Linked DNA regions of Archangium violaceum. The protein of the gene in region 2 interacts with the protein of the main gene of each other region in a pairwise test. Links are inferred from orthologs where the notes say so. Each region holds a gene or a part of one and is shown on either strand. Other genes may lie near its edges.

The links. Proteins that work in one complex are often made in the same cells at the same time.
Region 1: the proteins of JRI60_RS26405 (region 2) and dnaE interact in binary tests that used the Escherichia coli proteins (3 or more experiments, as listed by UniProt). The link is inferred for Archangium violaceum from one-to-one orthologs.

Annotation. Positions count from the first base shown.
Region 1 is NZ_CP069396.1:2,770,994-2,775,189, reverse strand. The notes cover bases 13-4,141. They hold dnaE (DNA polymerase III subunit alpha), read right to left. Parts: upstream 3,786-4,141; coding sequence 213-3,785; downstream 13-212. Other genes in these bases: JRI60_RS11540 (crotonase/enoyl-CoA hydratase family protein), read right to left, coding at 13-144. Also shown: more of JRI60_RS11540, read right to left, coding at 1-12; JRI60_RS11530 (Spy/CpxP family protein refolding chaperone), read left to right, coding at 4,181-4,196. UniProt on the Escherichia coli protein: DNA polymerase III is a complex, multichain enzyme responsible for most of the replicative synthesis in bacteria. This DNA polymerase also exhibits 3' to 5' exonuclease activity. The alpha chain is the DNA polymerase catalytic subunit.
Region 2 is NZ_CP069396.1:6,565,456-6,568,465, reverse strand. Bases 16-2,958 are described here. They hold JRI60_RS26405 (aminotransferase class I/II-fold pyridoxal phosphate-dependent enzyme), read right to left. Parts: upstream 2,114-2,958; coding sequence 917-2,113; downstream 16-916. Other genes in these bases: JRI60_RS26400 (phosphatase PAP2 family protein), read right to left, coding at 2,130-2,958; JRI60_RS26410 (acyl-CoA mutase large subunit family protein), read right to left, coding at 16-849. In the rest of the region: more of JRI60_RS26410, read right to left, coding at 1-15; more of JRI60_RS26400, read right to left, coding at 2,959-3,010. UniProt on the Escherichia coli protein: Shows aminotransferase activity with methionine and histidine as substrates, and to a lesser extent also with phenylalanine.

The DNA of each region.
Region 1 (4,196 bases), 3.8 Mb from region 2 along the record:
ATCCGCGTCGAGCGTCCGGAGCACCTCGGGCATCTCGCGCCAGAAGTCCGGCCCGAGCGCGTTGCCCTTGCCAGGGCCGGTGAGCACCACCTCGGCGATGCCATCCGCCTGCTCGATACGAAGAGACTGGTATGCGGCCGTCATTCAGGGCCCTCCCTCGCGAGGAAGGGCCACTTGAGCAGAACGCCCGGGCAGCGTCCACGCCCGCGCGCTCAGCCGAACTCGACCACCTTCATGCCGAAGAGCCGCTCCACGGATTGGATGAGCTCGTCGCTCACCTGCACCTTGAGCGCGGTGTTGCCGATGAGCGCCTCGGCCTCGTTGGTGAACAGCAGGCTGACCGCCACCGGCGTGGCCCCCGCGTACTGTTTGGCGATCTCCGCCAGCTTCGCCAGCCGCTCGTCCGTGGCCAGGTCCACCGGCAGCCGCAGCTCCAGCCGCTTGGTGCGCTTCTCCCGCACCGCCCTGAGGCTCTGGATGTCCTCGACGATGAGTTCCGCCACCGGCGTGTCCTCGTCGCGCTGGTTGATCTGCACCGTGCCCGTCACGAGGATGGGGTCATCGCTCTTGAGCAACGGCTCCCAGTGCTCGAAGCCGGGCTTGGGTCCCGCCTTCGTCCACTTGCCGTCCTTGCCCATCACGTTGCGCGTGCCGTCCTTGCCCGGGAAGCACACCAGCTCGATGGAGCCCGACAGGTCCTCCAGCGTCACCCACGCCATGCGCTTACCCGTCTTGGTGGGCCGCTCGCGCAGCGCCGCCACGATGCCGGCGATGGTGATCTTCTCGTCCTTGCGCGCGCGCTGCACCGCGGTGATGGGCCGTGCGTAGCGCTTGAGTTCCTTGTCGTACTGGTGCAGCGGGTGGCCCGACACGTAGAAGCCGATGGCCTCCTTCTCCAGCGCCAGGCGCTCCTTCTCCGACCACTCCTCCACCTGGACGTAGTCGTCCTTCATCGCGCCGCCGCTCGAGCCGCCACCGCCCAGCATGCCGAAGAGCGAGCTCTGCCCGGCGGCCTTGTCCTTCTGGCTGCTGGAGCCGCGGCTCATCGCGCGCTCGATGCTCTCGAAGAGCTGCCGCCGCGGGCGGTTCTCGAAGTCGAAGGCCCCGGCCTTCACCAGCGCTTCCAGCACCTTGCGGTTCACCTTGCGCGAGTCCACGCGCTCGCAGAAGTCGAACAGGCTCTTGAAGGGCCCCTCCTTGCGCGCCTCGACGATGGACTCGATGGCGCCCTCGCCCACGCCCTTGATGGCGCCCAGGCCGAAGCGGATCTTCCCCTCCACCGCGCCGAAGGCCATGTCCGACTGGTTCACGTCCGGCGGCAGCACCTGCACGCCCGACTGGCGCGCCTCGCCGATGTGCAGCACCACCTTGTCGGTGTTGTCCTTCTCGCTGGTGAGAAGGGCCGCCATGAACTCCACGCGGTAGTGCGCCTTGAGCCACGCCGTGTGGATGGTGACCAGGCCGTAGGCCGCCGAGTGGCTCTTGTTGAAGCCGTACTCGGCGAACTTCTCCATGAGGTCGAAGATTTCCCCGGCGACCTTCAGGTCGACGTTGTTCTTCTTGCAGCCCTCGAGGAAGCCGGCCCGCTCGGCCTGCATGACCTCGGCCTTCTTCTTGCCCATCGCGCGGCGCAGCAGGTCCGCGCGGCCCAGGGTGTAGCCTCCCAGCACCTGGGAGATCTGCATCACCTGTTCCTGGTAGACGATGACGCCGTAGGTGTCCTTGAGGACGGGCTCCAGGGCGGGGTGCGGGTAGACCACCGGCTCGCGGCCGTGCTTGCGGTTGATGAAGACGTCCACCATGCCCGAGTCGAGCGGACCCGGGCGATAGAGCGCGCCGGCGGCGACGACGTCCTCGAAGCAGGACGGCTTGAGCTTCATCACCATTTCGGTGAAGCCGCTGGACTCCATCTGGAAGACGCCGGCCGTGTCGCCCTCGGCCATCAGCTTCCAGACCGCTTCGTCCCCCACCAGCGGGATGTCCTCGCGCAGGATGGGCTTGCCGTCCGGCGGGTTGCGGTTGATGAGGTTGAGCGCGTTCTGGATGACGGTGAGCGTCTTGAGGCCGAGGAAGTCGAACTTCACCAGGCCCGCGGCCTCCACCTCGTCCTTGGCGAACTGGGTGATGAGGGTGTCCTCACCCGGAGGCTGGTAGGTGGGGACGAACTCCCACAGCGGCTTGTCGGCGATGACGACGCCGGCCGCGTGCATGCCGGGCTGGCGGTGCAGGCCCTCCAGCGCGAGGGCGATCTCCAGCACGTCCTTGGTGGTGACGTCCTTGCCGTCCACCTGCCCGATGGCGGTGGGCTTCTCCATCATCTCCTTGAGACGCGGCTCCTGCTCGATGGCGTCCTTGAGGGTGATGCCGAGCACCTCGGGCACCAGCTTGGCGATGCGGTCGCCCTCGCTGAAGGGCAGCGCGAACACGCGGCACACGTCGCGCAGCACGCTCTTGGCCTTGAGCGAGCCGAAGGTGATGATCTGCCCGACGTTGTTCTCCCCGTACTTGCGCCCCACGTACTTGATGACCTCGTCGCGCCGGTCCTGGCAGAAGTCGATATCGAAGTCCGGCATCGACACGCGCTCGGGGTTGAGGAAGCGCTCGAAGAGCAGGTTGTACGGGAGCGGATCCAGGTCGGTGATGCGCAGGCAGTAGGCCACCAGCGAGCCGGCACCCGAGCCACGGCCCGGCCCCACCGGGATGCCGTTCTGCTTGGCCCAGTTGATGAAGTCCTGGACGATGAGGAAGTAGCCGCTGAACCCCATCTTCTGGATGACGCCGATCTCCAGCTCCAGGCGGGCCTTGTAGGGTTCGCGGTCCACGGGAGGCTGGCCGGCGCGGAAGCGCGCCAGGTCGATCTCCTTGAAGCGCTCCTCGAGGTTCGCGCGCGCCAGCTCCGCCATGAAGCTGTCCGGACTGTGGCTGTCGGGCACCTGGAAGGTGGGCAGCATGGGCTTGCCCAGCTTCAGCTCCAGGTTGATCTGCTCGACGATGCGCTGGGTGTTGTGGACGGCCTCGGGGGTGTCCTTGAAGTACTCCAGCATCTCCTGGGGACTGGTGACGTAGAGCTTGTCCGTGGAGTGCTTCATGCGCTTGCCATCGGCGAGCGTCTTGCCGCTGGCGATGCACATGAGGAGCTCGTGCGCGCGCGCGTCCTCTTTCTTGATGTAGTGCGCGTCCGCGGTGGCGCACAGGGGGATGGAGAGGTCCCGGCTCAGCTGCTTGAGGTTCTCGTTGGCCTTCTCCTGCTCGGGCATCCCGTTGGACTGCACCTCGAGGAAGAAGTGCTCGGGCTCGAAGATGCCCTTGTACTCGAGGGCCGCCCTGCGGGCGTGGTCCATGTCCCCGCGGAAGGCCGCGCCGGTGACTTCACCACCCAGGCACGCGGTGAGCGCGAAGAGACCCTTGCTGTGGTCCTTGAGCAGCTCCTTGTCGATGCGCGGGTGGTAGTAGAAGCCCTCGCGGTAGGCCATGGACGAGAGGTACTTGAGGTTGTCGTACCCCTCCTTGTTCTTGGCCAGCAGGATGAGGTGGTGGCCCACCTTCTCCGAGCGGTCCTTGCGGCCCTTGGGACCGGCGACGTAGGTCTCCATGCCGATGATCGGCTTGATGCCCGCGTCCTTGGCCTTCTTGTAGAAGTCGATGGTGGCGAACATGTTGCCGTGATCCGTCACGGCCACGCTCGTCATCCCCTTCTCCTTCACCGTCTTGATGAGGTCCTTCATCCGGATCGCCCCATCGAGGAGCGAGTACAGGGAGTGCAGGTGCAGATGGGTAAAGGACATGGCTGGAAGGTAGTCAGGAAGGGGTCGTACAGCACCACATTTGTTCAGGGTCGCGGAGAGCGCCAGTTCTCCGCCGCTCGATGTTTCCGAGGCCGGAAAATCGGCCTCGGCGCCTTGTGCCATGCCCCGCACGGGGCGTGAAGGAGGCACCGGGTCGGGTGTGGGACACACGGCCTGACACCTGGGCTTCCCCTCGGAAGCCTCCCCGCCGGGCGGCCAGACGGGCGAGCGGAACCGGGGCCTGGGCGTAGCCGGAGGCCGCCGCGCGGCCTTCACACTTCTTTACGTCACCCCAAAGCCCCCGAAATGGGCCCCTCGCATCCTGTACACCGTCGCCGATTGACGGCGTCCACGGAAAGAACGCGGGGCCCGGAAGGCCCCTGGGAGCATACGTCATGACCACGAAGAACA
Region 2 (3,010 bases):
CCACTCCTTCTGCGCGATGTACTCCTTGAGCATGTCGTTCTGGATGGTGCCCGCCAGCTTCGCCATCGGAACGCCCTGCTTCTCACCCACCGCGATGTACATGCACAGCGCCACGATGGCGCTCGCATTGATCGTCATCGAGGTGGTCACCTTGTCCAGCTGGATGCCGTCGAAGAGCACCTCGAAGTCGGCCAGCGAGGAGACGCTCACGCCCTCCTTGCCCACCTCGCCCCGGCTCATCGAGTGGTCGCAGTCGTAGCCCATGAGCGCGGGCATGTCGAAGGCCGTGGACAGGCCCGTCATGCCGTGGCTGATGAGGTACTTGAAGCGCTTGTTGGTGTCCTCGGGCGTGCCGAAGCCGGCGAACTGGCGCATCGTCCAGAGGCGGCCGCGGTACATGGTCGGCTGCGGGCCGCGCGTGAACGGGAACTGGCCCGGCAGGCCGATCGCATCCGGGGACTCGGTCTTGCGGTCCGCCAGCGTCACCACGTCCGGGATGGGGATGCCCGAGTCGGTGACGAACGTCTTGCGGCGCAGCGGCATCTTCTGCGTCACCGCGGCCAGCTCGCTCTTCGCCCACTTCTCGGTGGTCTTGCCCACCACCTTCGCCGTCGCCGCGTCGTAGGTGCGCAGCACCACGTTCTTCTTCTTGGGCGCGGCGGCCTTGGTGGCCTTCTTCGCGACCGCCTTCACGGCCTTCGTCGCGGCCTTCACGGCCTTCTTCGCCGCCTTGGCCGGCTTGCTGGCCTTCGTGGGCTTGGACGTGGACCGGCCCGCCTTCTTGGCGGACTGGTTCGAGCGGGGAGCGGAGAGCCTCTTGGACTCGGTCGGGGTTCGAGGGGAGGGCATGTTGGCGCGGGGATGTAACACCCGGGTTGTGGAGGTCGCAAGCCGCCCGGCTCCCGGGTTCCAGGCGTCAGCGGGCCCGAGCCAGCCCCTCCTTCAACCGGCGCACCGCTTCATCCAACACCGCCTCTGTCTTGCAGAAGGCGAAGCGCGCCATCCCCTGCCCCAGGTGCTTGTGCTCGGGACCATAGAAAACACTCGGAGGGATGGCCGCTACTCCCACCTCCGTCACCAGGTGTCGGCAGAAGGCCACGTCGTCCGCGAAGCCCCTCCCGCGAATGTCCGCCATGATGAAGTAGCTGCCCTCGGGCACGTACGCCTTCAGTCCCGCCTCGGCGAGCCCCGAGAGCAGCCGCTCCCTCTTGGAGAGGTACTGGGTGCCCAGCTCCTGGAAGTACGTGTCCGGCAGCCGCAGCGCCGCCGCCATCGCCGCCTGCAGTGGCGAGGCCGTGGCGAACGTCACGAACTGGTGCGCCCGCTGCACCGCGTCACGCAGCGCCGGTGGCGCGATGATCCATCCAATCTTCCAACCGGTGAGGCTGAACGACTTGCCCCCGCTGCTCACGGTTACCGTCCGGTCGGTCAGTGACGGCACGGTGGCGGCGCGGATGTGTCGCGCGGGCGCGAAGACGATGTGCTCGTACACCTCGTCCGAGAGCACCTTCACATCGAACTCGGCGCACAGGCCGCCCAGGAACTCGAGCTCCTCGCGGGTGAACACCTTGCCGGTGGGGTTGTGCGGCGTGTTGAGGATGAGCACCCGCGTCCGGGGACCGAAGGCGGCGCGCACCTCGTCCCGATCGAACCACCACGTGGAGTGCGAGGCGTCCGGCGGCCGCAGCGGCACGTAGCGCGACTTCGCCCCGAGGAAGCCGATGTTGGCGTCGTACGAGTCGTAGAAGGGCTCGAAGGCCACCACCTCGTCACCCGGATCCACCAGGCCCAGCAGCACGCAGAAGATGGCCTCGGTGGCACCGCTGGTGACGGTCACCATGGTGTCCGGATCGATGCCCGTGTGCCCGTGGAAGCGCGCGCCGTGCTCGGCGATGGCCACGCGCAGGTCGCGCAGGCCGCTGCTGGGCGCGTACTGATTCACCCCGTCGGTGATGGCCTTGCGGGCGGCCTCCTTCACGGCCTCGGGCCCGTCGAAGTCCGGGAAGCCCTGCCCCAGGTTCATGGCCCCGTGCTTCAGCGCCAGCGCGCTGAACTCGGTGAAGACGGTGGTTCCGAGATGGGCCACCCGGCCCGCGAAGATTGGCCTGCTCATGCGTACGCTCCCTTGTTCAGGGGCGTACGATAGCGTCCATTCGCACCGGGCGCGTCACTTCGCGCCGCGCCGTGGCCCTGCTCCAGGCCATCGAGAGGCTCACCACCACCAGCATCAGCGGCACCGCGCACAGCAGGTCCGTCAGGTAGTGGAAGCGGCCCACCAGGGTGGCCAGGATGAGGCAGATCGCCGGCACCACCATCACCCGGAAGAAGCGCGGCACGAACCGGAAGGCGTACACCAGCACCAGCAACGCCGTCCCGGTGTGCCCCGAGGGGAAGCAGTCCCGCGAGAACGGCGGCATGCGCATCACCGAGTCCAGGAAGGACGTCGCCCACAGCCCATTCACGGGCCCGGAGAAGGAGTGGAAGAGGAAGTAGCGCGGGCCGATGGCGGGCACCAGCGCGTAGCAGACGTAGTTGGCCAGGAAGAAGAGGCTCAGCGCGATGAGGTACTCGTCGAAGGCCTCGCGGCGTCCGGTGAAGTACAGCACCAGGCCCAGCGCCAACGGCCAGACGAAGTGGCCGTAGTAGCAGACCATCAGGATGTCGGTGAGCCAGGGCGGCACCATCTGCCCGAGCACCACGGACGCCTGGGCCCCGAGCAGCCGCTGATCCAGCATGGCGAGCTGGGCATCGCGCAGCACCGGGGTGGCGGCCGTCACCAGGGGGTTGAGCAACCCGTGGCTGAGGCTCAACACCGGCAGCAGCCAGAAGGAGGCCATGAAGGCCAGCAGCCGGTTCCTGGGAAAGGAGGCCTCCAGGGTGCGCAGCACCAGGGGGCCGAGCGCGAAGATGGCGAATTGAACAGCGGACTCCGTCGAGCCGGGGGCCCAGCGAGCGGGTCCCACGAGGGCCAGGGCGGCCAATGAACAGGAGGCGACGATGATGAGGTCGA